Regions from separate parts of the Acidovorax sp. GW823-FHT05D11 genome, predicted to be linked through region 2. Evidence: riboswitches for the same ligand, from Rfam matches in the RefSeq annotation. Region 2 holds a riboswitch; the other holds the start of a gene.
The links. Region 2 has a riboswitch for glycine ahead of gcvT (glycine cleavage system aminomethyltransferase GcvT). Riboswitches for the same ligand answer to the same signal wherever they lie in the genome.
Positions count from the first base shown of each region.

Region 1 (15,074 bases), 2.4 Mb from region 2:
CGCTGCAGGGCGGAAGCGGCCACCTGGGCGGGGCCGATGAAGATGTCGTGGCTGGCGCTGCGCGTGGCGCGCATCACGTCGGCCAGTTCGTCGCTGGTGGCCAGGGCCACCGTCTGGCCGGCCGCCTTGGAGAGCCCGGACTCGGCGGCCGTGCGCAGGATGGAGTGGGCCGCCTTGCGGGCCGTGGGCTCCACCGCCACCATGGCGGTGAGCTGGGCCTGCGCCACGGCACAGGCCGCGCACGCGAAAAGCAGCACCGCGAGCTTGCCGCCCATGGGTCTCCAGTCAGTGTTCATGGCGCGCGCCCTCTCTCAAAAGAAAGGGCGAATATGCCCACGCCCTCCGTATCTGCGTACGAATGTTTCCGATGTTTTGTATTTGTTACGTTTACTAACGCCATGTCGCGCGCGGTGCGCAGGGGCTGCCGCACAGAATGCGGCCTAGGCTGAAAGCCGGGGGCCTGCCCACCGCTGTCGCGAGCCTGCCTGTTCAATCATTATTTTGGAGACCGTTTCCATGAAAGATTCCATGACATTGCCGCGCCGCCACATGCTGGCCGGAAGCGCCGCTGCCTTGAGCGCGCTGGGCCTGGCCGGATGGACCGGCAGCGCCAGGGCGCAGCAGGCCGCCAGCCCCGCCAAGCCGCTGCCCGCGTACGCGGGATGGAAGTCTTCCGATGCGCTCATCGTGCACAGCAGCAGCACGCTGGAAACCCGGCGCTCGGCTTTCGGCACCAGTGTCATCACGCCCTCCAACCAGCTGTATGTGCGCAACAACCTGCCTGCGCCCGATGCGGCCATCCTGGACAACCGGGACGCCTGGACGGTGTCGGTCGAAGGCGTGAAGAACCCGCGCAGCCTCACCCTGGCCGAGCTCAAGACCCTGGGCGTGGAAACCGTGGCCACCGTGCTGCAGTGCTCGGGCAACGGGCGTGGCTTCTTCCCCAGCAAGCCCAGCGGTACGCCCTGGGCCGTGGGCGCGGCGGGGTGCGTCGTGTGGAGCGGCGTGCCGCTGCGCAATGTGGTGGCGGCGCTGGGCGGGCTCGCCGATGGCGCGGCCTACCTCACGGGCACGGGGGGTGAGAAGCTGCCCGAGGGCGTGGACCCGCTGTCCGTGCTGGTGGAGCGCTCCGTGCCCATCAAGGCCACCGAGGACGCGCTGCTGGCCTGGGAAATGAATGGCGAGCCCATCTCGCTGGCGCACGGCGGCCCGCTGCGGCTGGTGGTGCCGGGCTACCAGGGCGTGAACAACATCAAGTACGTCAAGCGCGTGGCCTTCACCGGCGCCCAGTCGCAGGCGCGCATCATGTCGCACGGCTACCGCATGTCGCCCCCCGGCTCCAAGGCCAGCCCCGACCAGCCGTCGGTGTGGGAGATGGGCGTCAAGTCCTGGATCAATGGCCCCCTGCCCGAGAAGGGCCCCCTCAAGGCCGGCCAGGTGCAGGTGCATGGCGTGGCCTTTGGCGGCACGCAGGCCATCAAGGGCGTGGAGGTCTCGGTGGACGGCGGCAAGACCTGGCAGGCCGCGCGGCTCATCGGCCCCGATCTGGGCAAGTTCGCGTGGCGCCAGTTCGTGCTGCCGGTCACGCTGGCGGCGGGCACGCACGTGCTGGCCAGCCGCGCCACCGATGCCGCAGGCAATGTGCAGGCCGAGCAGCGCGAGGAAAACCTGGGCGGCTACAACAACGCGAGCTGGCGCGACCATGCGGTCACGGTGACCGCAGCGTGACCGGGCGCCCCCCTGAGACGCTGCGCGCCTTCCCCCCTGGAGGGGAGCGCGCCCCCCGGACTGGCCGTGCCAGATCCGCGGTGGCACTGGTGCTGGGGCGCATCGGTTTCCAGCATTTGCGCGTGCCTGCGCTCGCGGCCATGTCGAGCGTGCTGCTGCTGTGGACGGGTGCCGGCTGGGCGGCGGATGCCGCCGAGCTGGCGCGGGGCAAGGAGCTGTTCATCAAGATCCAGCCTGCTTGCGCCGTGTGCCACACGCTGCAGGCCGCCGGTGCCGAGGGGCAGGTGGGCCCGGTGCTGGATGAGCTCAAGCCCGACGCGGGCCGCGTGCTGCGCGCGCTCAAGGCGGGCATCGGCGTGATGCCTTCGTATGCCGAACGCATGAGCGAGAAGGACATGCAGGCCGTGGCGCAGTTCGTGGCGCACGCCACGGGCGCTGCCAGGTAGGCCGGGCGCTGGCCCGTGGTGGCAGCGCCGCCTGCGCGGCGGTGCTGCAACCCCGCTGTGCTCCCGTTCAGGCCGTGGTGCGCGATGGCACCAGCGCCTTGTCGGGAGCGCACCCCTGCAGACCCTGGAATGCAAAGTCCACTTCGGGCACCCGGCCGCTCACGATGTCGGCCAGGGCCTTGCCCGAGCCGCAGGCGTGGGTCCAGCCCAGCGTGCCGTGGCCCGTGTTGAGGAAGAGGTTGGCCACCTTGGTGGCGCCGATCAGCGGCACGTTGCTGGGCGTGGCGGGGCGCAGGCCGGTCCAGAACTGGGCCTGGCTGGCATCGCCCGCGCCGGGGAACAGCTGCTCCACGCGGCGCACGATGGCGTCGCAGCGCACCTGGTTCAGGTGGCGGTCGTAGCCGTTCAATTCGGCCGTGCCGGCGATGCGCAGGCGGTCGCCACCCTGTTCGCTGGTGTAGCGCGAGAACACGAGCTTGAACTCGTCGTCCGTGAGGCTCACCTGGTGCGCCTTGCCGGCATCCTTGACCGGCATGGTCACCGAATAGCCCTTGGCCGGATAGATGGGCAGGCGGACGCCCAGCGGCTGTGCCAGCAGCGGGCTGAACGAGCCCATGGCCAGCACGAAGGCGTCGCCGCGCACGCGCTCGAAGCGGCCCTCGGCGTTGGTCACTTCCACATGGTCGATGTGGCCGCCGGCTTCGCGCAGCGCGGTGATGTGGTGGCCCAGGCGGAACTGCACGCCCGCCGCCTCGCACAGCCGGGCCAGCTCGCGCGTGAACTGGTTGGCATCGCCCGACTCGTCCTCGGCCGTGAAGGTGGCGCCTGCGAGCTGCGGGCGGATGTGGGCCAGCGCGGGCTCGATGCGCACGGCCTCGTCGGCGCTGATGACCTGGCGCTCGCAGCCCAGCGCGCGCATCTGCTCAGCCGGGGCCAGAGCGCCGTCGAATTCCTTTGGGTTGGTATAGAAGTGCAGGATGCCTTGTGTGCGCTGGTCGTACTGGATGCCGGTGGCCGCACGCAACTGCTGCAGCGTGTCGCGGCTGTAGGTGCCCAGGCGCACGATCTGCTCGATGTTGTGGCGCGTGCGCGCCGGCGTGCAGTTGCGCAAGAAGTCCAGGCCCCAGAGCCACTGCCGCATGTCGGCGCGCAGGCGGAACAGCAGTGGAGCATCCTCCTTGCCCAGCCACTGCAGCACCTTGAGCGGCGCGCTCGGGTTGGCCCAGGGCTCCGCGTGGCTCACCGAGATCTGGCCACCGTTGGCGAAGCTGGTCTCGGCGCCGGGCGCACCCTGGCGGTCGATGACGGTCACCTCGTGGCCGCGCTGTTGCAGGAAATAAGCCGAAGTCACGCCGAGCAAGCCGGCGCCCAAAACGATCACGCGCATGATTTTCAAAGCCTTTCTGGGCTCTGGCGCTAGAACAACATGCGCTGGCAGCTATGAATTCAATAGCGTGCAGCTGGCGCATGAATGCCCAAGCTGCCGCTCCCCCTGTCCTTGGTACCTGAGAGATTCACCGCGCGGCCCACATGGCGCGCGGTTTGCTCCTTCGGTGCGCTTCGCGTTGCGCGAAGCGGCTCTCCAGACGGCTTTGATGAATGGTGCAGTACGGGACCTGAGCGTGTATGGGAGTTTGCGCCTTCGGTGAAGCGGGCGGGCCGCTGACTCTCCTGCGGGGGCCATTCTAGGAGCCCGCATCGCGCAAAAACCGCTTTGTCCGCGCTAATGAACCGCAATCGTTGCTGATGCTGCGGGCACGGGGTTGGCCATAATCCGCCGGAACCTTCGCCTTTCTCTGCAGGACGCCTTGATGCCCGATACCGCCTTTGATCCGCTGACCAGCGCGGCCGTGCTCACCATGGCCCGCCTGGGGCGCACGCCCCGTCCGCTCGACCTGCCCGCCGCATTGCGTCCCCAGAACGCTGCCCAGGCCTATGCCGTGCAGGACGCCGTGGTGCGCGAGCGCGGCGAGATCTCGGGCTGGAAGGTGGGCGCGGCGTCGCCGCAGGCGCTGCCTGCGCGGGCGGCCCTGGCGCGCGATTCGGTGTTTGCGATGGCCGGCGGGGGCGCGGTGCGCCTGTCCTGCGCGGGCTTCGCCGTGCTGGGTGTGGAGGCGGAACTGGTGTACGAACTGGGTGCCGATCTGCCTGCCCGGGCGCAGCCCTACAGCGAGGCCGAGGTGCTGTCCGCCGTAGCGTCGGTGCGGGCGGCCATCGAGGTCTGCGACACGCGCTACGCCGCCTGGGCGCAGCAAGGCGAGTGGAGCCGGCTGGCCGACCAGGCCTGCCATGGGGCACTCATCGTGGGGTCGGGAACGGAGAGCGCGCAGTCGGTGCAGCCGATGCGGCAGCCCGTGGTGCTGTCGGTGAATGGCGCGCAGGCCGTGCGGCACGCTGGCTGGGGCAACCCGGCGGGCGATCCCTTGCGCCTGCTCGCCTGGCTGGCCAATGGCGGCGCGCACAGCCTGGGTGGGCTGCGCGCGGGACAGTGGGTGACCACCGGGTCCTGCACCGGCACCGTGATGGTGGCGCCGGGCACGGTGGTGGTGGCTGAGTTTCCCGGCCTGGGGCGCGCCGAACTTCAACTGGGCTGACCGGCGGCGCCCTGCGCGGCGCGCGCGCCGGGCGTGGGGTCAGTTGCGGCGCGGGTTGTCGGGCTGCTGGTCGCGGCGGTTCGGTACGCCGTCGCCGTCCCGGTCGCGGTCATGGCGGTTGGCGACGCCATCGCCGTCACGGTCCCAGCCGCCACGCTGAAACTCCCAGCGGCCTTCGCGTTCCACCCAGTGCGGCTGGCGATACTGGTGGCCGGCGCGGGCCTGCACCCAGTGGCCGCGCACCCATTGGTAGCGGTTGCCACGCCATTCCCAGTGGCCTTCTTCCCACACCTGGCCCCGGCGGGGGCGGGGCACGGCTTCATGGCGCGGGGGAGGGGGCGCGGGCCTCACCTGGTACTGCGTGGCGTGGTAGCTGCGCTCCGGCTGGCCCGATTGGACGATGACGGTGCCCTGCGTGGCGGCATGCGCCTGCGGGAGGGTCCACAGCGCCATCAAGGCGATGGAGGCTGCGGTGAATGTCTTGCGGGTCATGAAGGTCATGGGATTCTCCTGATGTTCCTTGCGGAAGCGGTCACTGCATGGTGGCGGCACGGGCAGCCGGGCCGCGTAGGCGCCCTGCGGGGGTGTGCGTAGGCGGCGAGGGCCAGTTCCTGGCGCGCCCGCCGCCCTCGGGGGGGCGGGCGGCGCTCAGGCCCCGTCAATTGCGATAGGGGTTGTCCGGGCGGCGGTCGTGGCGGTTCGGCACGCCATCTCCGTCGCGGTCGCGGTCGTGGCGGTTGGACACGCCGTCGCGGTCCCTGTCATGGTCGCGGTCGTAGCGGTTGGGAATGCCATCGCCATCGCGGTCGCGGTCATAGCGATTGGGGATGCCGTCGCCATCGCGGTCCCAGCCGCCGGGGCGCATTTCCCAGCGGCCCCCATGCTCCACCCAGCGGGGCTCGCGGTAGTAGTAGCCCGGGCGGGCCTTCACCCAGTGGCCCTGGATCCAGACGTGGCGGTGGCCGCGCCAGTCCCAGTACCCAGGCACCCACACCATGTCGCGGCGGGGGCGGGGCACCACTTCGTAGCGCGGTGGCGGGGGTGGGCCGTACTGCACCATCACCGGCGCGGGCGGCGCCTGGTAGTGGTGGGGCTGCCCCGACTGGATGACGACGGTGGCGCTGGTCTGTGCCTGCGCCACGGTCGCGGCGCCCAGCGACAGCAGGGCGATGGAAGCAGCGGCGAGTGCATTGCGGGCCATGATGGTCTCCTCAAAATGATTCCTTGCGGAACCGGAGACTTCATGGTGCAGATGCTGCGTCAAGACGGTGTAGGCGAATTGCGAAGTCTTGTGAAGTTGTGTTTCCCGTGGCGGCAAAGGCGGGGCTTTTCGTGATTTCTTTCACGCCGGGGCGTGCAGGCGGCCGTCCGGTGCAGGCCTGCGCGTGTCAACGCCACCACACCAGGGCCGCCACCACCAGCAAGGCAAACCAGGCAGGGTGCCTGCCCTCGGTGGCATAGAACACCAGCATTCCGCTGACCAAGGTGGCCAGCCCGGCCACGTCAGCCACCCAGGCCCCCAGGTTGGCATCCCCGGGTACGGTCCCCAGGCGCCACAGCAGGGCGCTGAGGGCCCAGCCCAGCACGGTGGCCAGGTGCCAGGTGCCCCACAGGATGCGCACCTGCCGCTCGTGCAGCACGGGCTTGCCGCCGGTGGGCACCACGCCCTGCGTGCGCAATGCGCGAAACACGAGGAATTCACCCAGTACCGAGTGCGCAACGCCCACCAGGGCGAGGCCCCCGGCTGCCAGTACCAGCGCAGTATTCATCATGGACAGTTTTCAAGTCAATCAGGGTGGCCGTGGAAGGTGCAGACGCGGCGCGTCGATCCGTCTTCTTCGCCTTCAGCGCCTTGGGGGCCAGCACAGGGCCAGCGCGGGCGGCAGCGCCAGCCAGAAGCCCGAGGCGGGCATGAGCACGATGCCCAGCAGCGTGAGTGCCAGCAACCCGGCACCGAGCCCGCGCATGGGGACGGGCGCCATGGCTGTGTTGCGTTCGGCCAGCAGGATGGCCCAGCCCAGCAGCGCGAACAACACGCCGAACAGCACAAACCAGACCACGGCGCCCACGGTCGGGTCTTTTTGCACGCTGTTGAAAACGCCGCGCCGCACGATCTCCTGCAGCTGGGTCGGAAACACGACGGCGGCGTACAGCGTGTGCAGCAGCGCCACGGCCAGCATCCACGGGCCCTTCCAGCGGCTGCGAGGCGGCATGGCCGCAGAGCGAGGGGAGGGGGAGGTCAGGGTGGTCATGTGGGCGGGTTCCTAGGAAGAAAGAAGGGCGGGGCAATGCGTGCGCACCCGTGCACCCAGCCCCGTGAGCAGGTGCATCAGGCCCATCCACATGCGCTCGAACGCCGGCATTTCGCCGGGCACCTGCACCAGGTGATCGCCCAGCACGCGCTGGTGGCGGGCGGCGGTGATGGGTGGCGGCGTCTTGGCGCCAAAATCGAAAACCGCCTGCGTGAAGGGTTCCATCTGCCAGGCCTGCATGTCAGCCAGTGCGGGGGTGAGTTCGGCGGCGTAGGCCTGCACGGAGAGGCCGGCGTTGACGAGCCCGAGTGCCTGGTAGGCCTGCAGCACCAGCGCGTCGCGCTGCGGGTCGGAGGGAGGGCGCAGCAGTGCGGACCACGCTTGTGTCACTTGCGCCCGAAACCCGTCGGAGAGGCTGCGCGTGCAGCCAAAGTCGAGCACACCCACCGTGCCATCGGGGGCGAACAGAAAATTACCAGGGTGCGGATCGGCATGCACCCGGCCCAGCACAAAAGTGCAGTGCATGAACCAGTCCCACAGGTGCTGCCCGGCCTGATCGCGTTGCTGCTGTGTGGGTTGCGTGGCCAGCCAGGCCTGCAGGTGCTGGCCCGGCAGGAACTGCTGCGTGAGCACCTGGGCCCGCGTGTGCGACAGGATGGGCCGCGCCAGCACCACGCCGGGCAAAGCCGCGTGCTGCGCAAACCATTGCAGTTGCTCGGCTTCCTGCAGGTAGTCCACCTCGCGCAGCAGCGTGGCCTCGATCTCGGCCATCACGCCGTCCACCACGGTGCTGGCGGGCAGGGGCATGTCGGTGTGGGCCAGCGCGCGCAGCGCGGTGCGCATCAATTGCATGTCGCTGGCGATGGTGGCGGCAATGCCGGGGTACTGCACCTTGACGGCCACCGTGCCGTGGCCCGCCAGCTGTGCGCGGTGCACCTGGCCCAGGCTGGCGGCGGCGAAGGCGGTGGGCTCGAAGTGGTCGAACAGCGCCTCGGGCTCCCGGCCGAAGGCCTGGCGGAACACGCGCCCCACCAGCGCGCGGTTGAGCGGCGGCGCCTGGTGGTGGGCGCGCGCCAGCTCCTGCCGCACGCCGTCGGGCAGCAGGCCCGGGTGCATGCTGAGCAGCTGCGATACCTTGAGCGCCGAACCCCGCAGCTGGCCCAGGGCGCCAAAGAGGATGCGGCCCAGGGCGGCCTCGTGGTCGGCCTGCGCCTGGGCAGACGGCGTGCTGCGCACGCGATGGCCTAGTTGGGCCATGCCGATGCGTGCCGCCGCCAGGCCCGTGATGGTGCCGCGCGCAAGCCGGCTGGTGCGCGGCGGGTCAGCGCGGGCCATGGTTTGAAGCGGCCAGTTGTTGCAGCATGGACTGCACGATGCGGCGGTGAAACGGCGTGATGACGGCCATGTAGGCATGGCCCAGCGTGTTGTGGATGTGCACCACGGTGCTGATGACCACCGTAGGCGCGCTGCCCCGCTGCCCGTGTTTGGTCAGCGAGACCTGCACATCCAGGTGTTTGTCGTCCTGCCCCATCACCACTTCGGTGTCGCTCAGATGGCGGATGAGGAAGATGCCCACGCGGTCTCCGACGCGGTAGCTGCGCGCATTGGTTGGAGAGGCTCCGCTGGCAAGCGGGTGCACGTCCTGCAACTGCCCCACGCCCTTGAGGCCCACCAGCCGCACCAGCTTGTTGCGCACTGCCAGAAGTTGCTCCGTCCACCGCGGTGTCCGGGCCAAGACCTCCAGCCAGGTCTGCAATGCGCTGGCGGCGGGGCGGGGATCGGTCGTTGTGAAGGCGTCAAAAAAATCCGCGTCATGCAAGGTGGCATGGATGACGGTGCCTGGGGGCACCTGGATTTCGCGCACGGCGCGGGCGGTGGTCATGCGGACTTCCTCTTGCGGGGCGTGGCCACTGGCTGTGCGGCGGGTGTCGGGCTGGCAGCGCGGGGTTTGCGCGGCGCACGCGGCGGTTTGGAAGGCTCCGGCGACCGGGATGGTTCAGCGGCTGCCGTGTAGGCGGGGGCCGGGCCGGGCGGTGCGCTGGCCATGGCCTGTCTGGCCAGCTGCAGCATGCCCATCAGGCCGCTGCTGTGCTGCACCATGCGGGCCATCTGGCTGCGCAGCACAAAGCCACCGAGCTGCAGCACGCGGTTGACGAGCCCTCCGCGCAGCGCCTGCACCAGCACGCCGAGCGAGAGGTCCACCAGCTGCGTGGTGTCGGCAAATTCCTCGGAGGTGTCGGCCAGCCAGTACGTCACCACACCGGCCAGGTAGTCGGTGTACAGCCCGCCCGCCATGCCCTTGAAGTCGCAGGGCTCGATCTCGCCACTGGCCTCCGCGGCTTCCAGAAAGCTGGCGACGGCCTCGCGCAGGCTGTGCCGTGCCGCCAGGGGCTCGGCCAGCATCGACAGCGGCGAGCGCCGCGCCAGGCTGCGCACCTGGGCCACGAACTCGCGGTCGGCCAGCAGGCGCTCCAGCACCGCGTCGGTCAGGCGCTGCAGCTTTTCCTGCAGGCCGTAGCCCGCGAAGCCGGGCGTCTGCAGGGTGTCGGCCAGCGCCTGGTGGGCCACGTCGTCCAGGTAGCCCAGCACGATGCGGTCCTTGGTCGGGAAGTATTTGTAGATCGTGGCGTCGCCAATGCCGGCGGCGCGGGCGATGTCCTTCATCGTCGTGCCGTCGAAGCCCTGGCGGGTCATGAGGTCCACCGCGCTGGCCACGATCTGGCGGCGGGTGGCATCTTGCTGCTGGCGGGTGGTCTTCATTTAATATCTTTAAATCTGTCAAATTGACTATTTAAAGAATAGTGTATTCACATTAAAGAGTCAACCGGCGCTGAAACGGGCATTCGGTGCGCTGGAGGCGGCTGTTCTGAGCACTTTTTAGCCCTCTACCGCTTGTCGGTAAAGCGCAAGAAGCTATCAAAAAGATAGTGTTTGTGCTGGCTCGCCCGGCCCCCCGCCATGCCATGCCATCGCCCTCCGAAACCGGCGCGCCCAAGGCCGGTGCACCCGTGGAACCGGCTTTGCCGGGCCACCGGGTGCGTCCCCCGCGGGGGACGCCGCGCAGCGGCTCAGGGGGGGAGTCGTCTCATCCCGGTGAAGGCCTCGAACTCCCAGCTGCGCATGGCCAGCAGCAGGGTGTAGCCCTCCAGCTCGCGCGGCGGCAGTTTCTGGTCGGCCAGGTGCTGCTGCGCGAAGTCCTGCGCCACGCGCTGCATGCGCTCCATGAAGGCGGGCGCCAGGCCCCGGCTGATGGTGCCGTGCACCAGCAGCACGCCTTCGCCCGGGCCGTCGAAGCCGCCCGCGAAGTAGTCGAGCAGCGCATGCTCGCGAAAGTAGTTCATCACCGGCCCGTGGGGCCGCCAGCGGAAGGTCTTGGCCAGCTTGAGGCGGTAGCGGTTCAGCGGCCGCAGCTCGATGATGCCGATGCGGTCGAGCTGCGCGAGGTACTTGATGCCCTCGGCCTCGGTGAGGCGGTAGGTGGTGGTCACCTGCTCCAGCGTCCACTGGCTGAGCACGCAGATGGCCATGAGCAGCAGCTTCTTGTCGGCCACCACCGCGCGCTCCTGCTCCTGGCTCAGTTCCTTGAGCAAGGGCTGGCTGTCGGCCACGCGGCGCGCCAGGTCGGCGAAGTCCAGCGCCAGCGCGCGGCAGATCGCGTCGATGCGCGACAGCGGCATGTCGCCCTTGGCCAGCATGCGCTTGACGCTGGACTCGGCCATGCCCAGGGCCTGGGCCAGGTCCGCGTAGGTCATCTGCGCGGTCTTGAGTTCCTTTTTCAGGGCGGCAACGAGGTCGGCGGTGGTGCTCATGGGTATCGATTATCGGTACCCAGGGTGCTCCGGGTGGCCCTCCGTGCGACTTTTCGCGGCCCGGGACCGTTGGGCTGAAGACACTGCGCGGCATCGATCCACCACCTGCCCACGGACACGACGACCATGACCGTTCTCCCCGCTCCCTTTCGCCATCGCCCCGGCCCGTCGCGCGCCGAGGGGGCCCTGCTGGGCCTCGCCGTGCTGCTGCTGGGGCTGGCGTGCCTGGGCCCGGCGCTGCCGGCCAGCACCCTCCAGCATGCCTTTGCGGACCAGCGCGCGCTGTGGGGCATCCCTTGCGCGCTGGATGTCCTGAGCAACCTGCCATTCGCCGCCGCCGGCCTGTGGGGGCTGCGGTGGCTGCGGCGCGTGGAGCGCCCGGCCATGGATGCGGCCTCCCGGGTCTTCGCGGCCCTGTTCTTCGCGGGCCTGGTGTGCACGGCCGTGGGCTCCGGCCTGTACCACGCGGTGCCCGACGATGCGGGCCTGCTGTGGGACCGGCTGGGCATGGTGCTGCCTTTCGCGGGCCTGCTGGGCCTGGCGGCGGGTGGCCGGGTGAGCGCCCGGGCGGGCTGGGCCGCCGCAGGCACGGTGTTGCTGGCGGGTCCGGCTGCGGTGCTGTGGTGGTCCACCACCGGCAACCTGCTGCCCTGGGCCGTGGTGCAGCTGGGCGGGATGCTGGTGGTGCTGGCGCTGGCCCTGCTGCCCCGGCGTGCGGGCACGCTGCCGGTGCACCTGGGCGCCGTGATCGCGATGTACGCCGTGGCCAAGCTGTTCGAGGCGGCCGACCATGCCGTGTTCGACGCCACGGCGCAGTGGGTGTCGGGCCACAGCCTCAAGCACGTGCTGGCGGCTGGCGCTGCCTGGCCGGTGCTGATGGCGCTGGATGCGCTGGCGGCTTCGCGCCACAGCCGCGCACCGCGCCCCGCATTTGCCGCCATGTGCGGGCAGAATGGCGCCCACACCATGGGTGTCGCACGCGGGCAGGGCCTCCAGCCCCGGGTGCGCCGGGCCATACCAACACACACAGCAGCCACCGCCGACCCATTGGACACGAGGAGAAACGCATGAACCCCGAGACCACCCCAGCCAGCGTGCCCCAGGCGCCCCACGTGCACTCCGTGCAGCACACGGGCAGCCCGGGCCATGGGCATGAGGACCCGAACCAGTTCGCGCTGCTGCGCCAGCGGCGCTTCGCCCCGTTCTTCTGGACCCAGTTCTCCGGCGCCGCCAACGACAACCTCTTCAAGTTCGCGTTCACCGTGATGGTGACGTACCAGCTCAGCGTGTCGTGGCTGCCGCCCGCGATGGCGGGGCTGGTGATCGGCGCGCTGTTCATCCTGCCGTTCCTGCTGTTCTCGGCCACCTCGGGGCAGCTCACCGACAAGTACGACAAGACGCGCATGATCCGCTTCGTGAAGAACCTGGAGATCGCCATCATGCTGGTGGCCGCCTTCGGGTTCATCGCGGGCCACGTGCCCGTCCTGCTGCTGTGCACCTTCCTCATGGGCGTGCACTCCACGCTGTTCGGGCCGGTCAAGTTCGCCTACATGCCGCAGGTGCTCAACGAGCGCGAACTCACGGGCGGCAACGGCATGGTCGAGATGGGAACCTTCGTGGCCATCCTGCTGGGCAACGTGGCGGGGGGCCTGCTGGTGGCGCTGCCGGGCATCGGCCACACCACGGTGGCCGTGGCCTGCGTGGTGGCCGCGCTGGCGGGGCGCGCCGTGGCGCAGTTCATTCCCCCGGTGCCGGCCACCGACCCGGGGCTCACGATCAACTGGAACCCCTTCACCGAGACCTGGCGCAACCTCAGGCTCGCGCATGGCAACATCGTGGTGTTCCGCTCGCTGCTGGGCATCAGCTGGATGTGGTTCTTCGGCGCGGTGTTCCTGAGCCAGTTCCCCAGCCTGGCCAAGGAGGTGCTGCACGGCAACGAGCAGGTGGCCTCGCTGCTGCTGGTGGTGTTCTCCATCGGCATCGGCATCGGCTCGCTGCTGTGCGAGGTGCTCTCGCGCCGCCATGTCGAGATCGGCCTGGTGCCCCTGGGCGCCATCGGCATGAGCGTGTTCTCCATCGACCTGTACTTCGCCGCGCGCAGCCTGCCGCCCGCGGAGATCATGGGCCTTGGCACCTTTCTAGCGCAGAGCCAGCACTGGCGCGTGATGCTCGACCTGGCGCTGCTCAGCCTGTTCGCGGGCCTGTACAGCGTGCCCATGTACGCGCTGATCCAGATGCGCAGCCAGCCCACGCACCGCGCGCGCATCATCGCGGCCAACAACATCCTGAACGCGCTGTTCATGATCGCGAGTTCGCTCATCGCGGGCGCCTTGCTGGGCGCCGGTTTCACGGTGCCGCAGATCTTCCTGTTCACCGGCCTGGCCAATGCGGTGGTGGCGTTCTACATCTTCATGCTGGTGCCCGAGTACCTGCTGCGCTTCGTGGCCTGGGTGTCCTCGCGTTTCGTCTACCGCTTCAAGGTGCAGGGCGACGAGAACCTGCCCAGCACGGGCGCGGCCATCCTGGCCTGCAACCACGTGAGCTTTGTGGATGCCGTGCTGCTCATGGCGGCCAGCCCGCGCCCCATCTACTTCGTGATGGACCACCGCATCTTCCGCGTGCCGGTGCTCGGCTGGCTGTTCCGCCTTGCCAAGGCCATCCCCATCGCGCCCTACAAGGAAGACCCCAAGACCTACGAAGCCGCCTTCGACCGCGCCGCGCAGGTGCTGCGCGAAGGCGACCTGCTGGCCATCTTTCCCGAAGGCGGCATCACCAAGGACGGGCAGCTGCAGGAGTTCAAGGGCGGCATCATGAAGATCATCGAGCGTGCCCGCGAAGAGGGCATCGAGGCGCCCGTCATTCCCATGGCGCTGACCAATCTGTGGGGCTCGTACTTCAGCCGCATCGAGCAGGGCGGGGCCATGGTGCGGCCCTTCCGGAGGGGCTTCTACAGCCGCGTGGGCCTGAACGTGGGGCACGCCGTGGCGCCGTCGGACGTGCAGCCTTCGTTGTTGCGCTCGCGCGTGGCGGACCTGCTCGGAGCCTGACCGCCATGGAGCAGGACCGGGTGGAACAGGAAGAGCGCACCGCGCTGGCCCGCAAGATCATGGCCTTTCTGCGGGAGATCGGCCTGGACGTGGCCGAGGACGAGCTTGCCGGCGGCAACAGCTTCCTGCCCGGCGTGCGCATCGCGCGCGGCGGCCTGAGGGTGGACCTGGCGCGGCTGCGGTGGCCCGGCGACCTGCTGCACGAGGCCGGACACCTGGCCGTGGTGCCCGCAGCCCTGCGCGCGGGCATGGACGATGCCCTTGCCGAACTGCCCCCCGTGCCGCACGGCGGCGAGATCGAAGCCACGGCATGGGCCTGGGCCGCCCTGCAGCATCTGCGGCTGCCATCGGCCGTGCTGTTCCACGAAGGGGGCTACCACGGCCACTCGCAGGGCTTGCGCATGACCTTCGAGCTGGGCGTGTATCTGGGCGCTGCCGGGCTGGTGTCGGCGGGCCTCGCGGCATCGCCCGCACAGGCCGCCTCTTCGGGCGTTGCGCCCTATCCGCACCTGCAGGCCTGGCTGCGCGCCTGAGCCGCGATCCTGCCGGCATGGATACATGGGCCGGGAACCGCCCTCGGGCGTTCCGCCTGGCCTGTCGCCGGGTCAGTCTTTGGGCGCACCCCGGCGCGCCGGTGGCTTGGCCCCCGGCGCTGCGTCCCCGCACGAGAGCAGCTTCTCGTAGTTGCGCCGCAGGATCAGCCCTGCGTAGTACACGTGCTCGCGCATCAGCTGCTCGGCACGCACACAGTCGCGCGCGATGACCGCCTCGATGATGCGGTGGTGGTCGCCGTGCGAGCGCAGGATGATGGGATGGTCGTCCCACAGGATGATGCGGTCCGAGGCGAAGGGAATGTTCTGCGCCTGCTCCGCGAAGCGCGTGACCCAGGGGTTGCCCGAGGCTTCCAGCAGCGTGTCGTGGATGGTCACGTTCATCTGCTGGTAGGGCTCGTGGTCTTCGGGCCGCAGTTCTCCCAGGTCCAGGATGCGGTCGCCGTCCGCCAGCGCCCCGCGCAGCCGCTGCGCCTGTTCGGGCGTGAGTCCACGCATGGCGGCGTTGCGGCAGGCCAGGCCTTCGAGCACCGCGCGCACCTCGTAGGCCGCGACGATCTCCTCCATGTTGAAGCCGCGCACCAGGTAGCCGCGCTTGGGCTGGTGGTCGACCAGCCCCTCGCTGGCCAGGGTGCTCAGGGCGGCGC
Region 1 covers NZ_CM179502.1:5,012,727-5,027,800, reverse strand. The annotation lists gene AC3RCE_RS23125 (rhodanese-like domain-containing protein) at 1-296, opposite strand, end outside; gene sorT (SorT family sulfite dehydrogenase catalytic subunit) at 517-1,728, shown strand; gene sorU (SorU family sulfite dehydrogenase c-type cytochrome subunit) at 1,869-2,174, shown strand; gene AC3RCE_RS23110 (D-amino acid dehydrogenase) at 2,242-3,561, opposite strand; glycine riboswitch at 3,657-3,770, opposite strand; gene AC3RCE_RS23105 (2-keto-4-pentenoate hydratase) at 3,986-4,768, shown strand; gene AC3RCE_RS23100 (hypothetical protein) at 4,808-5,260, opposite strand; gene AC3RCE_RS23095 (YXWGXW repeat-containing protein) at 5,427-5,969, opposite strand; gene AC3RCE_RS23090 (hypothetical protein) at 6,157-6,540, opposite strand; gene AC3RCE_RS23085 (DUF6463 family protein) at 6,613-7,020, opposite strand; gene AC3RCE_RS23080 (ABC1 kinase family protein) at 7,033-8,355, opposite strand; gene AC3RCE_RS23075 (DUF2867 domain-containing protein) at 8,342-8,902, opposite strand; gene AC3RCE_RS23070 (TetR/AcrR family transcriptional regulator) at 8,899-9,780, opposite strand; gene AC3RCE_RS23065 (helix-turn-helix domain-containing protein) at 10,089-10,829, opposite strand; gene AC3RCE_RS23060 (hypothetical protein) at 10,956-11,900, shown strand; gene AC3RCE_RS23055 (MFS transporter) at 11,897-13,876, shown strand; gene AC3RCE_RS23050 (hypothetical protein) at 13,882-14,409, shown strand; gene AC3RCE_RS23045 (GntR family transcriptional regulator) at 14,482-15,074, opposite strand, start outside.
Region 1: another riboswitch for glycine. It lies ahead of AC3RCE_RS23110 (D-amino acid dehydrogenase); the one in region 2 lies ahead of gcvT (glycine cleavage system aminomethyltransferase GcvT).

Region 2 (15,074 bases):
ATCTTCTCCAGGCTTGCAAACGATCCTCAGGTCGACGTGATTGTTTGGGGTATCCGGTCATATCCGAACGCCACGCGTCATCCGAATATGTTCGGATGGATAGATGCAGAAGATGGCATAGTCAAGCATATTTCGGTAAAAAAACCACTGGATGCGCCTGCCTCTGACCCCGTGGTCTTGGGAACTTTCACCTTCCGTCGTGAAGCGGATTACCGACGCGCCTACGAGCGACTCCTTGAGCGTGATGGCCGGGTTAACGGCGAATTTTATATTGATTCCCTCATTAATGACGCGATCGCGCTCGGCTTGCGATGCCATCTTTTTGAGGTAGACAGTTACTTATGCTGGGGTACCCCGGCGGATCTGAAAACTTTCGAATACTGGCAATCCTGTTTTCACAAATGGACGAGCCACCCTTATCGGCTGGGCCTAGACCCCCGCATACCTCCCGAGCAAGTGGCGGTCCTAGAGCGAGGCTACCAAGCAATCATTCCCGAATTGCCGAAAGATCCGCATGCTTAGACGCGAGTTGACGATATTTCTGGTTGTCGGCGTGACTACAGTTATCCTGGATTTTTTGACTTACCGCAGTATTGTCGCTTTGGAATTGACCAGGGTCGAAATGGCAAAAACAATTGGATTTTTGGCAGGAACTTTGTTTGCATACTTCGCGAATCGAATCTGGACCTTTGGTCATAAGCCGAAGGTATCCGGCACTATGTGGCGATTCGCAATGTTATATGCAGGGACACTTCTTGCCAATGTTGTTGTCAACTCATTGATGCTGAAATTCTTTAGAGCAAATACTTTTGTAATAAATATTGCATTCATTGTTGCAACAGGGTTTTCGGCTTGTCTTAATTTTTTGGGTATGAAATTTTTCGTTTTCCGCAGTCGCCCTGCGGGGAGGCCTCAATGAAATTTTCCTTGGTCATTCCCTGTTATAACGAGGCAAAAAATATCCCGTTACTTCTGGATCGCTGCAAGACACTGACAGAAGGTGAGAATATTGAGGTCATTCTCGTGGACAATGGTTCCACTGACAATACGAGTGAGGTGCTCGATCGGTTGCTTCCCTCGTATCGCGGGTGCAGAAGTACTCGTGTTGAAATCAATCAAGGATACGGATACGGTATTATTGCCGGGCTGAAGGCGGCGCGAGGAAGCCTACTAGGATGGACTCATGCCGATATGCAAACAGACCCCCAGGACGTGCTTTCCGGTCTTGATCTGTTTGAAAAGCATGGAGAAGATATATTCGTAAAAGGGCGCCGTTATGGTCGGCCCATTATGGATGTATTTTTTACTGTTGGAATGAGTATGTTTGAAACAGTACTTCTCATGCGTCCGATGTGGGACATCAATGCCCAGCCAACAATGTTCTCGCGAAGATTCTTTGAATCTTGGGAAAGTGCTCCAACAGATTTTTCCCTTGATCTTTATGCATACTATGAAGCTCAGGAGCAAAAGATCAAGGTGTATCGTTTTCCGGTTGCGTTTGGCGAGAGAGCGCATGGCTTTTCGCACTGGAATATAAATTGGGCAGCAAAGAAAAAATTTATAAAAAGAACCATTGATTTCAGCTTCCAATTGAGGAAAAGAGCCAAATGATGGAAATCATCTCTCATCGTCGTAACACAATAACAGAGTTGATATCGACCGATTCGAAGTATGGTGTGGAAGTTGACGTCAGAACGGATCATGGGCAACTTATTATCCACCATGATCCCTGCAAGCCCGGGGAATCTTTCGAGGAGTGGATTGGTCTATATCGACACGGCACTCTTATACTCAATGTGAAAGAAGAGGGGTTGGAGCCATATCTCATCTCATTGATGAAATCCAACGGCATATCTAATTATTTCTTTCTAGATCAATCGTTTCCATTTATGATTAAGTGGTCTAATGCTGGCGAAAGACGTTGCGCGGTACGAGTTTCAGAATTTGAATCCATCGAAACAGCACTATCTTTGGCTGGTAAAGTTGATTGGGTCTGGGTGGACTGCTTCACGCATTTTTCATTGGAAGAAGAAGAAGCGGGCAGATTAAAAGATGCTGGATTCAAACTTTGCCTTGTTTCTCCCGAGCTTCAAGGCCGAGACGCTACTGTGGAAATTCCCGAACTGGCATCGCTTCTGACGGAGCGACACATCGTGGCAGATGCTGTTTGCACTAAACGCCCTGACCTCTGGGAAGCCACGATTAATTTCAAATGAAAAAGCTGTTTATACATCCATTTTTTCTTTTAGGGCTGATGCTACGGGTGGTGCTGATAATTGCGTTGAGCCCACTACCCATCGCAAACTGGTATGCCCCATTCCTGGATATAGGCACCTCGGTATTAACTGTCGACCCCTGGTCGGTCTGGATGAACCAGGGCGGTGACCTAGTTGCTTTTCCCTATGGATATGCAATGTGGCTGCCGTTCCTTCCTTTTGTGTTTGCGGCGAAGGTCATTGGCGCTCCTTTGGAATACGCCTATGATTTCACACTGCTGTGCGCTGATTTTTGTTTGTTGCTGACGCTTCGAAAACTACTTCCCAATCAACAAAAATTAATTTTGTTGGCCTATTGGCTGTCCCCCATCATTATTGTTGCGAGTTATGGGTTTGGTTTAAATGATCTAATCCCTGCCTTGTTCTTGGTTCTTTCGATGCTTTGTGTGCGCAGAGTGGATTTAAGATGGGGTGGGGCACTTTTGGCAGTCGCAATTTCAGCAAAATTGAGCATGATCGTGGCCGCTCCATTTTTTGCGATCTATTTAATCCACAATCGCGCTCTTAGGCAGCGGGCACTGGAGTTCGCCGGTGGCTTTTCCCTCGCTGTTCTTGTGCTCGGTGGCGCCTTCGTGTTCTCATCTGCGGGCATGCAGATGCTGTTGAACAATCCAGAAATGGAAAAGATATACCAGCTGGCGGTAGGTCTTGCGGGTAATGTTTACATTTTTATTGTCCCCTTGACTTACCTGCTAGTCCTTTACTTGACATGGCGAGTGCGGCGTCTGAATTTTGAGCTGTTTCAAGCCACTATTGGAATGTCATTTTTGCTCGTTGTCGTATTAACACCTTCTTCACCCGGGTGGTTTGTATGGTGCATTCCATTCCTTGTTCTCTATCAAGCGATGAGTGGTCGCATTGCGGTCTTGCTGGTGGGGGCATTTTCAGTGGTATACGTGGCAAGCGCTCTGCTATTAACACCTTTGCATTTCTCGAATGGCAATAAATTCGCGCTTGCCAGCTTGTTTCCCATTACCGCTCCATTAAGTGGGCACGCAGCATCGCTTCTTTACACGATGATGGCTGCAATCGGTGGAATTCTTGCCATCAGAATTTGGAGGGAAACTATCAGTCGAAACGATTTCTTTCGCCTTAGCCGCAACCCTTTTGTTGTGGGAATTGCGGGAGATTCTGGGGCGGGCAAAGATACATTCGCTGATGCGATTTCAGCATTGTTCGGTGACCACTCGACAGTCAAGCTTTCAGGTGACGATTATCACTTGTGGGACAGGCAGAGGCCGATGTGGCAGGTAATGACACATTTGAATCCCATGGCGAATGACCTAGAAGGATTTTGTAACGATCTTGTCTCGTTATCGGATGGAAAAAACATCCTCTTGCGGCATTATGATCATAAAACAGGAAAAATGAGCAGGCCCTTTGTGCTTCACAGCAATGATTTTATCATTGCGAGTGGATTACACGCACTGTACCTTCGTGCACTTCGAGACTGTTATAATCTCAAAATATATCTTGAGATTGATGAAGGGTTGCGTCGCTATTTCAAGATAAGACGTGACGTGCACCAGCGTGGGCACACGCTGGACAAGGTCTTGGGGTCATTCAAGAAAAGAGAACCGGATTCCGAGCAATTTATTCGACCACAATCCAAGCATGCGGATTTGGTCCTTTCTCTGCAGCCGATTCATCCTGGAATGTTAGAAGGTGTGGATGATAAACATCCGCTTCGTTTGAAATTAATTGTAAATACTAGGAATGGGTTCAACGAACTTACTATTCATCGAATTCTCGTTGGCGTTTGTGGCTTGCATGTTGATGTTGTCATGAGCGATGACGGCTCGGACGTGCAACTCACAATTGAGGGAGAAACATCTGCTGAGGATGTTGCCATGGCTGCGGAAATTCTATGCCCTCGTGTTCGTGACTTTCTAGATATTTCGCCAATATGGCAGGATGGTATGTTGGGGTTGATGCAATTGATCACGCTCACCCATATTAATCAAGCTCTGACTACGCGATTTATTAAATGAAGATTATTAATAATGGGCGATTTGATCGTCTTCCCGATGCGATTTTGTTTGACACGGATAATACGTTATATCCGTATGAGCCCGCGCATTTCGCAGCGCAGCAAGCGATCCGGCAAAAGGCTGCAAAAAGCTTTTCAATATCTGCAGATGATTTTGATAAAGCGTTTAGTCAAGCCCGATCAGAAGTTAAAGAGCGTCTAAAAAATACTGCATCTTCCCATAGTCGGTTACTTTATTTGCAGAGGATGTTGGAGATCATGGGATTGGGTTCCCAGGTGCTTCTGGCGCTCGATTTTGAGCAAACCTATTGGCGAACATTTCTGAGCAATGCAATTCTATTTGACGAAGTCAAGGAGTTGTTGGATGATATTCGTCTGCTGGGTATTCCTACTGCCATTGTTACGGATCTGACTGCGCAGATTCAGTTTAGAAAGGTAGTATATTTTGGTCTTGATCACTATTTCGATTATATCGTCACGAGCGAAGAGGCTGGATTCGATAAGCCACACGAAGCACCCTTTGAAATTGCACTACAAAAAATGCGGCCGAAGGGTGCCTGTATTTGGATGATCGGTGATAGCGCTATCAACGATATACAAGGGGCGCGCGAAAAAATCAATGCTGTGACGCTTCAAAAAATTCATCATGGAGTAAAAGTAGGTGAGGGTTTGGCCGAAGCCGATGCTACATTTGGTGAATTTTCTGAGCTGCGACACTTGCTTAGAAAAATAGGTGGCTGAAATGATTGGCTCTAGAACTGCAATGGAACATGATGTCCGGAGTTACTGCGCAAAGATTGGCACGGACCCGCTGCTGGTTCAAGGAGCTGGAGGGAACGCTTCTTGGAAGGAAGGCGATACGCTTTGGATTAAAGCTTCTGGAACTTGGCTGTCAAATGCTGAAAAGGAAAATATCTTTGTTCCGGTTGACTTGAGCGGGCTGAATGCGGCCATTGCGCGGGATTGTTTTTCTGAAACACCCAGAGTTGTAGGAGATTTCACACTAAGGCCTTCTATTGAGACCATGCTGCATGCATTAATGCCGCATCGAATTGTCTTGCATCTGCATGCCGTAGAAGCCTTGGCGCACTTGGTTCGAAAAAATTATCTTGATGATTTACAGGCCCTCTTGAGGAGAGTTGTTGATTTTGCGGCGATAGAGTATCTGAAGCCGGGAGAGTGTCTTGCGCGTGCGACGGCAAAGGTTTTGAGGGGCCGCCCGGACGTGAATGTAATATTCCTGGCAAATCATGGCGTAGTGTTGGGAGGAGAGAGCATCGCGGAAATCGATGATTTGCTTTCTAACCTACTGACGTGCCTTAGGTGTGAGCGAATTATGAAGGATGCTGAATTTCTGCCATTTTCTGCGGCTAGTGCTGTATCTTCTTATATGCCCGTCGATGACATAGGGATTCAGCAATTGGCGCTGGATGACAGGCTTTTTCGTAGACTGCAATCCGACTGGGCCTTGTATCCAGATCATGTCGTTTTTCTTGGACCTGTTGCCCACGTCTACGCATCGGGTGAGACTTTTCAAAACGAAAATTGCCATAGCGATTTTTCTCCTGAGATTGTTTTTATTAATGAAAAAGGAGTTTTTGCCAAGTCGTCGTTTACACAAGCAAAAAAGGCCCAACTTCGGTGTTACTTCGATGTCTTGGTGCGGCAGCAACCCGAATGTAAATTGAATGTTCTGACAGGCGACCAAATTGCGGAGTTGTTGAACTGGGATGCTGAGAAATATAGGGTGACTCTGGCAAAAAGTGCGACAAACGTGAGCTCTCGTCCGGTATGAAAAACGTGGAGCGACTTCGCCAAATGCGTGATGAGTTGTTCGCTGTCAGTGCATTACCGTCACGCGCCGATCTGAGTCCTGATCGGCGCCCCGGGTGGTTGTTTGCTGCCTTAGTTTTGCTCTACTTGATGGGCCAATTGGTGATGCAGCCTAACTGGATGCTGGGCGGTGAAATGTGGGCCGAGATGGCTACCAACTACTATGCTCACGCCGATTCACCATCAGTTTTGCATAAGCTGTTTTCAACGGATGCCGGGTACATTCCCTTTCCTCAGCGGCTGCTTGCTTTTTTGGGAAATCAATTTAGGATTTCCGCCGCCTGGATTCCATATTTCTATACTTGGTCATCGGTTTTGCTTTCGGCCATGTTGGTTGGCGTATTTTGTTTGGCGCCTTTTAGGAAATTGGCAAGCAGTGACTTGCTGCGGTTTTTTGTCGCATTTTCGGTATTGGCAGTTGCAGATTTTGAAACAAAGACCTTTATAAATTTTAGTTATTTTGCTGCTTTTTTTGTGGCAATTGTCACTGCGCTTGCATTGGTAGATGCGGCGGATGAGAGTCCGTGGTGGGCTTGGTTCGCGCCCATCTTTATGTTGTCTAAACCTGCGCTTCTCGCCGCTTTGCCCGCAATGGTTATCGTGGCGATTGTCAGTCGATCTAGGTTTCGCATGATCGCATTCGCCGCCCTTTTGATGGGATTGATCCAATGCGTGCAAATGATCATCAGCTCTCAGTCAGGTGTCATGCCGTTTAGGGAGAACGAGGTAGTTTTGGGGGTGAAAATACTCGCTGCCATTAAGTATTTTTTAGGCTTTTTGGGGATTTTCGCGGTAGGCCCAATTTTGGTGCTTAAAAAATCCATCTTCATGCTTGTGGGATTGATTATTCTATCGCTCAGTTTATATTTGATTGTTTTGAGAAAATCTACTGCCAATGCATTGATTTTGGTTGGGTTGTGCCTTTCGTTTTTTAACTTCCTGTTGAACGCTTTTGCATTGAGTGATTCATGGACCGTCAATGCGGTGAAGCTGTTGGGTATTCCGATTTATAGGCATACCATTGTTGGTTTTTTTGGATCGATTTTGTTGATGTGTGGGGTGTTTTGTCATCTCGGTCGCATGCTTGAGATGCATTGGGATCTGCGTCTCTCGAAGAAGTTGGTGGCGATTTTATTTTTGATCTGGTTCGTTTCAGTGGGTTGGTTCGCATTTTCGATTCGTACGAGTAAAGAACCTCTCTCTCCCACCATAGGTAATTCTCAGTGGCAAGTGCTGGCGCCTGCGATTGAGGATGGGACTACGCCGCTTTGTGTTCCGATAAACCCGTGGTGGAAAAATGCGAATTGGATTTACCAAAGAGGCTGTACTTCTCTGAATCCGCCACCAGCGTGGGAAGATGGGCACCTTCGGGTCAAGGAGAACCGCATTTTTCAAAGCGAGCCGCCCGCAGTTTTGCTAGATAAAAATGTGGTTTCGGCAGCTGTGCTCGTTAAACCGACGACGGCAGGAATGCACTTGGTAGAGGTGAAAATGCGCGTGCAGCTGAAAAGTGGAGATGTCGAATATTTTTCGGGCTCCCGCGAGGTTGATAAGGAGGGCGGATTGATTATGTTGATTGGAAGGCGTGTAGTTGCCGGTAACGAAATTCAACGGGTTAATATAGAATTTAATTTACCTCTTGATGTCGCACGCGGTGTGAGAGACTCCGGCGATTTCCCAGGTGTTGCCTGGATGGGAAATTAGTTAATTTGCGAAACACCCATCTCTGGATGGTTTTTTTATTTGCGCAAGGAATTTCTGTCGGTGAGGTCTTTCGCTTTCCCATTAACCACTGGGCGAACCGAGCCGTGCTTTGAATTGGCGAAGCGCCATCACGTAGCCCATAAGCCATAAAGATGGAGAGGGCGCTTGCGCCTCCATCCCTCAAGGGGGAGGCATTGTTTTTCCTGTGACTGATCTTGGCCGCACCGCGCGGCTTCTGCGCATCCGCTTCGGGCCGATTCTGTGCGTGCTCGTCACCTCGCTAGCCGTTGCTTTCGTCGCTATCTGCCTGCCGGTACACAGCAAGCGTTGCAAGCGCACGCAGCAATAGTGCCAGTCGTTGGCCGCGCTATGGCGTATCACCGCACGGATCGCTGCCACTTGAGGTAGAACTACGCGGTGATCGGCTTCACGGTGTGAATGTGCCGGCTGCTGTGTTTGGTAGGCTGCGACCTTTGGCAACCCGGTGCGCATGGATGGCGAGATGGGCTGTCCACGACGGAGGGGGAGCCGTTAGTTGGCAGCTTATTTTTGCGGGAACTGACTCTCGCGCTGGAAGAAAGCGGTACACACCGATCCCTCCACTAGTCACTAGTTGTACCACTGGTCTCAGCTCCGCAGTCGCTGCCGATGACCCCTGCCGCTTTTGAATATTCGAGGTTGGACCAATGCTGCCCCCTCCCAAGGAGGCAGAGGCACCATCATCGGTGGTCACCCAGCACTACGACCTTGCTATTTCGCCAATACTTCGTACTGCAGCGAAGTACTTGCGCTGAGCTGGTACGGCGGCGCGTGTCGCCCCCCGCAGCCAAGTCGGGCAAATGCCGGATGCGCGGTTCCGGCGCGGCAGGTCCGCAAGCGCTGCGAGTGCTGGTCGCGGCGCTCAAGGCACCGCACGCGGTCAGGCGTAGTCGGACACCGGGATGCAGCTGCACGCCAGGTTGCGGTCGCCCCACACGTTGTCCACGCGCCCCACGGGCGACCAGTACTTGCTGCTGCGCAGGGCGGCCACGGGATAGGCGGCGGTCTCGCGGGCGTAGGGGCGGGTCCACTGCGCGCCCAGCAGGCTTTGCGCCGTGTGCGGCGCGTTCTTGAGCGGGTTGTCGTCCTGCGGCAGCGCGCCATTTTCGATTTGCCGGATTTCCTCGCGGATGGCGATCATCGCGTCGATGAAGCGGTCGATCTCGAACAGCGTTTCGCTTTCGGTGGGCTCCACCATCAGCGTGTTGGGCACGGGGAAGGACAGCGTGGGCGCATGGAAGCCGTAGTCGATCAGGCGCTTGGCCACGTCCTCGGCCATCACGCCGCTGGTGTCCTTGAGGCCGCGCAGGTCCAGGATGCACTCGTGCGCCACATGGCCGTTGGCCGAGGCGTAGAGCGTGGGGTAGTGGTCCTTCAGGCGCGCGCTGATGTAGTTGGCGCTGAGGATGGCTGTCTCGGTCGCGGCCTGCAGGCCCTCGGCACCCATCATGCGGCAGTACATCCAGCTGATGGGCAGCACCGCGGCGTTGCCCAGCGGGGCGGCGCTGACGGGGCCGACCTTGCCGGCGCTCGGCTCCAGGGGCTGGTCGCCACGGCCGGGCTGGCCGGGCAGGTAGGGCACGAGGTCTTCCACCACGCACACGGGGCCCACGCCGGGGCCGCCGCCGCCATGGGGAATGCAGAAGGTCTTGTGCAGGTTCAGGTGGCTCACGTCGCCGCCGAACTCGCCGGGGGCGGCCACGCCCACCAGGGCGTTCATGTTGGCGCCGTCCACGTAGACGCGCCCGCCGTGGCTGTGCACCAGGGCACACAGCTCCTTCACCTGGGTCTCGAACACGCCGTGCGTGCTGGGGTAGGTGATCATCACGCAGGCAATGTGCGCGCTGTGCAGCTCGCACTTGGCCTTCAGGTCCGCCAGGTCCACGTTGCCATTGGCGTCGCAGGCCGTCACCACCACCTGCATGCCCACCATCTGGGCACTGGCGGGGTTGGTGCCGTGCGCGCTGCTGGGGATCAGGCAGATGTTGCGGTGGCCCTCGCCCTGGGCCTCGTGGTAGGCCTTGATGGCCAGCAGGCCGGCATATTCGCCCTGCGAGCCGGCGTTGGGCTGCAGGCTGATGCCCGCGTAGCCGGTCGCTTCGCACAGCCAGGCACGCAGCTGTTCATCCAGTTCGCGGTAGCCCTGGAGCTGGTCGGCGGGGGCAAACGGGTGCACGCCGGCGAATTCGGGCCAGGTGATGGGGATCATCTCGCTCGTGGCGTTGAGCTTCATGGTGCAGCTGCCCAGCGGGATCATGCTGCGGTCGAGCGCGAGGTCCTTGTCGGACAGCTGGCGGATGTAGCGCAGCATGCCGGTTTCGGAGTGGTGGGTGTTGAACACCGGGTGCGTGAGGTAGCTGCTGGCGCGGCGCAGCCCGGCGGGAATCAGCGGCTCCACGCCGTGCTCGAACGCCTCGAAGGTGGGCAGGGCCTGGCCGTCCTGGGCGAAGATCTTCCACAGCAGTTCGACATCGGCGCGCGTGGTTGTCTCGTCGAGCGAGATGCAGAGGTAGTTCTCGAAGTAAATTCGCAGGTTGGCGCCCATCTGCACTGCGCGAGCAGCTATTGATTTGGTAGCGCCGTCGGTTTTGAGCGTGAGCGTGTCGAAGCAGCCCTGGGGGCGCACGGGGGCGCCCAGCTGCGTGAGTCCCCTGGCCAGGATGGCCGTGTAGCTGGCCACGCGCTGCGCGATGCGTTTCAGGCCGTCCGGGCCGTGGTACACGGCGTACATGCTGGCGATCACGGCAGGCAGCACCTGCGCAGTGCAGATATTGGACGTGGCCTTTTCGCGGCGGATGTGCTGCTCGCGCGTCTGCAGCGCCAGGCGGTAGGCGGGCTGGCCGTGCACGTCCACGCTCACGCCCACCAGGCGGCCGGGCAGGCTGCGCTTGAACTCGTCGCGGCAGGCCATGTAGGCGGCGTGCGGGCCGCCCGCGCCCATGGGCATGCCAAAGCGCTGGGTGGTGCCAACCACGATGTCGGCGCCGTATTCCCCCGGGGGCGTGATGAGCGTCAGGGCCAGCAGGTCGGCGGCCACGATGAAGGCGGCTTGCTTGGCATGCGCCTTGTCCACATCGGCGCGCAGGTTGTCGATGCGGCCGCTGGTGGCGGGGTACTGGGCCAGCACGGCGAAGTAGTCGCCGGCCAGCAGGTCGTTCCATTCCTCGGCGGAGTTGGCCAGGCGCACTTCCAGGCCCAGGGGCCTGGCGCGGGTCTGGATGACTTCGATGGTCTGCGGGTGCGCGTCGCCGGCCACCACGAACACATTGCTCTTGCTCTTGACCGAGCGCCTGGCCAGGGTCATGGCCTCGGCGGCGGCCGTGGCTTCATCCAGCATGGATGCGTTGGCGATCGGCATGCCGGTCAGGTCGCACACCATGGTCTGGAAGTTGACCAGCGCCTCCATGCGGCCCTGCGAGATCTCGGCCTGGTAGGGCGTGTAGGCGGTGTACCAGGCGGGGTTTTCGAGAATGTTGCGCAGGATGACGCCCGGCGTGTGCGTGTCGTAGTAGCCCTGGCCGATGAAGCTCCGCAGAACCTTGTTCTTGGACGCCATTGCCTTGAGTTCGGCCAGCGCAGCGGCTTCCGTGGCGGGCCGGGGCAGCGACATCGCGCGGTTGCGCGCGATGGAGCGCGGCACGATGCTCTCGATGAGCGCGCTGCGCGAGGCTTCGCCGATCACGGACAGCATGTGGGCTTCGTCGGCTGCGTCGATGCCGATATGGCGGGGCAGGAACTCGGTGGTGTTCTCGAGTGCGGCGAGGGTGGGCAGGGGGGCTTGGGAGGTCATCGGCGGCGGCACAGTGCAAGGAAACACATTGGCCCGGCGGGGAGGCGCCGGGCCGCGGGGCATTGGAGGGTCAGGCGTTCTTGGCGAACTCGGCGTAGGCGGGTTCGTCCATGAGCGCATCGAACTGCAGCATGTCCGTCACATGGACCTTGAAGAACCAGCCGGCACCCATGGGATCGCTGTTGGCCAGCGAGGGGTCGGCGCGCAGTGCTTCGTTCACTTCGACCACTTCGCCGGTGACAGGCATGTATACGTCGGCCGCGGCCTTCACGGACTCGACCACGCCGGCCACGTCACCCTGGGTGAAGGTCGTGCCGACCTCGGGGAGGTCCACGAAGACCACGTCGCCCAGGGCGTCCTGGGCATGCAGCGTGATGCCCACGGTGGCGGCTTCGTGGTCGGAGATGTCGATCCACTCGTGGTCCTTGGAATACTTGATGGTCATGGGGGAAGCTCCAAAAAAAGGGGTAAACAGAAAAAGTGCCGATGCCAGCCGCCACTTTAGCCGGGCTGGGGCGGTTGCAGAGGGTCAGCCGCGGTGGTAGCGCGCAGGCGTGAACGGCATGGACACCACCTCCATGGGCACGGCCTTGCCGCGCACGATGGCGTTGACGCGCGTGCCGACGGCGGCAAAGGCTGGCGCCACGTAGCCCATGGCCACCGGCTTGTCCACGGTGGGACCCAGCAGGCCGCTGGTCACTTCGCCGATCTTCTGCCCGTCGGGGCCTTGCAGTTCGGTGTGCTCGCGCACGGGCACGCGTTCCAGCGCGACCAGGCCCACGCGCTTGCGCTGCAGGCTGGCGGGGTTGTCGATCTGCGACAGCACCTTGTCGGCACCGGGGAAGCCGCCCGCGCGCGCGCCGCCGGTGCGGCGCACCTTCTGGATGGCCCAGTTCAGCGCCGCCTCGGGCGGGGTGGTCGTGGTGTCGATGTCGTTGCCGTACAGGCACAGGCCGGCTTCCAGGCGCAGCGAGTTGCGGGCGCCCAGCCCGATGGGCTTGACCTCGGGCTGGGCCAGCAGCGCGCGCGCCAGGGTTTCGGCCTGGGACGCGGGCACCGAGATCTCGAAGCCGTCCTCCCCGGTGTAGCCGCTGCGGGTCACGAAGCAGTCGCAGCCCGCAATGGAAAAGTCGCCACCCGTCATGAATACCAGCTTTTCGACGCCGGGTGCCAGGCGCGCCAGGGCGGTGACTGCCTGCGGGCCTTGCAGCGCCAGCAGGGCGTGGTCGGGCATGGGGATGACGTCGCAGCGCTGGCCGATGCGTGCCTGGATGTGCGCGATGTCGCCTACCTTGCAGGCGCCGTTGACGATGACGAACAGGGTGTCATTGCCCTGATTGAAGAACATCAGGTCGTCGATGACCGTGCCTTCGTCGGTGAGCAGCAGGCCGTAGCGCTGCTTGCCCACGGGCAGGTCGATCACGTCGACGGGCATCAGGGTTTCGAACGCGGCAGCGGCGCCGGGGCCGACAAGCTTGAGCTGGCCCATGTGCGAGACGTCGAACAAACCCGCCGCGTTGCGCGTGTGCAGGTGCTCGGCCATCAGGCCGGCAGGGTACTGCACGGGCATGGAGTAACCCGCAAACGGCACCATGCGGGCGCCCAGCTCGGTGTGCAGGGCGTTGAGGGGGGTGGTCAGCAGCGGGGCGGTAGGGGTGGTCAAGGCGGACTCCGGGGCAAATGGTGGCCGCGGCCCCATGGGTCGCGGGATTTGCCCTGCTGTCCGCTTTACCTGAGAGATTCACCGCAGCGCCCTGGCTGGCCGCGCGGCTTGCTCCTTCGGTGGATGGGTGCCGTGCTGCACGGTCCATCTCTCTCCAGCAAGGGAACGCCCGCATCACTGCGGGCGGTTGCCAGTCCTTTTGCCTGAGCGTTCGGCTGCTGCCTGCGCCTTCGGCGGCCCCTTTCGTTGATGGGAAGGGGCTCTCTCCTGACGGCCGCCAGTATATCCGCTGGAAGAAGCCGCGCAGACGCTATTTGATGAACCCGAGCACCTTCGGCAGCCAGGTCGACAGCTGCGGGATGAAGGTCAGCACCACCAGCACCACGCCATGCGCCCACAGGAAGGGCACCAGCTCGCGCACCAGCTGCGACATCGGTACGCGCGAGACGTTGCAGGTGACGAACAGCAGCCCGCCCACGGGCGGCGTGATCATGCCCAGCGTGAGGTTGTAGATCACCACCATCGCGAAGTGGATGGGGTCGATTCCCAGCTTCACGGCCACGGGCGCGAGGATGGGCGCCAGCACCATCACGCCCGGCAGCGGCTCGATGAAGATGCCGAACAGCAGCAGGAAGATGTTCACGATGATGAGGAACATCCACGGCGAGAGGTTCATGCCCACCAGCCAGTCGGCCATCTGCTGCGGAATGCCCTCGATGGTCAGGATCCACGCGAACGCGGCCGACAGCCCGATGATGATCAGCACCGAGGCCGACAGCAGGGCCGAGCGTGCCAGGATGTCGGGCAGCGCCTTCCACTGCAGCGTGCGGTAGACGAACTTGCCGCACACCAGCGCATAGAACACCGCCACCACCGAGGCCTCGGTGGGCGTGAACCAGCCGGCGCGCATGCCGCCCAGGATCACCACCGGCAGCAAAATGGCGGGCAGCGCCTTCCAGGTGGTCTGCAGGATCTCGGCCAGCGGCGGCATCCGGCCGTCGCCCTTGTAGTTGCGCTTCTTGGAGACGTGGAAGTTCACGACGCACATGGCCACCGCGATCAGCAGGCCCGGCAGCAGGCCGGCCACGAACAGCGCACCCACCGACACCGTTTCATCCTGCAGCGCATAGATGATCATGATGATGGACGGCGGGATGATGGGCCCGACGATGGCCGTCGAGGCCGTGAGAGCCGCCGCGTACGAACGGTCGTAGCCGGCCTTGTCCATCATGCGGATCAGCATCGACCCCGGCCCCGCCGCATCGGCCAGCGCCGAGCCCGAGATGCCCGAGAAGAAGGTCAGCGAGACCACGTTGGTGTAGCCCAGCCCGCCGCGCTTGTGGCCCACGAACTGCCCGGCAAACCTCAGCAGCACCTCGGTCAGCGAGCCGCCGCTCATGAGCTCGGCCGCGAGGATGAAGAAGGGCACGGCCATCAACGGAAAGCTGTCGATGCCGGTGAAGGTCTCCTTGAGCAGCACCATCAGCGGGTAGCTCTCGGCCAGGATCAGCGTGGCCGCGGTGGCCAGGCCCAGCGCAAACGCCACGGGCACGCCCATGGCCAGGAACAGGCAGGCCGAAACGATGAGGATGATGGACGCGCTCATAGGGAGGCACTCGCATTCGCATCGAAGTGTTCATCGGCCGCAAAGTTGCGGTCGAGCACGTAGCCGCGCACGATGAACAAAAAGTGCACGATCAGCAGCACGCCGCCGATCAGCATGGCGCTGTAGATGTAGGCGAACGGGATCTGCGTCACGGCCGTCATCTGGAACATGGT
Region 2 covers NZ_CM179502.1:2,589,311-2,604,384, forward strand. The annotation lists gene AC3RCE_RS12110 (sugar phosphate nucleotidyltransferase) at 1-522, shown strand, start outside; gene AC3RCE_RS12115 (GtrA family protein) at 554-919, shown strand; gene AC3RCE_RS12120 (glycosyltransferase family 2 protein) at 916-1,611, shown strand; gene AC3RCE_RS12125 (phosphatidylinositol-specific phospholipase C/glycerophosphodiester phosphodiesterase family protein) at 1,608-2,216, shown strand; gene AC3RCE_RS12130 (uridine kinase) at 2,213-4,267, shown strand; gene AC3RCE_RS12135 (HAD family hydrolase) at 4,264-5,007, shown strand; gene AC3RCE_RS12140 (class II aldolase/adducin family protein) at 5,009-6,061, shown strand; gene AC3RCE_RS12145 (hypothetical protein) at 6,058-7,803, shown strand; gene gcvP (aminomethyl-transferring glycine dehydrogenase) at 8,723-11,632, opposite strand; gene gcvH (glycine cleavage system protein GcvH) at 11,703-12,077, opposite strand; gene gcvT (glycine cleavage system aminomethyltransferase GcvT) at 12,162-13,295, opposite strand; glycine riboswitch at 13,342-13,463, opposite strand; glycine riboswitch at 13,477-13,575, opposite strand; gene AC3RCE_RS12165 (TRAP transporter large permease) at 13,606-14,901, opposite strand; gene AC3RCE_RS12170 (TRAP transporter small permease) at 14,898-15,074, opposite strand, start outside.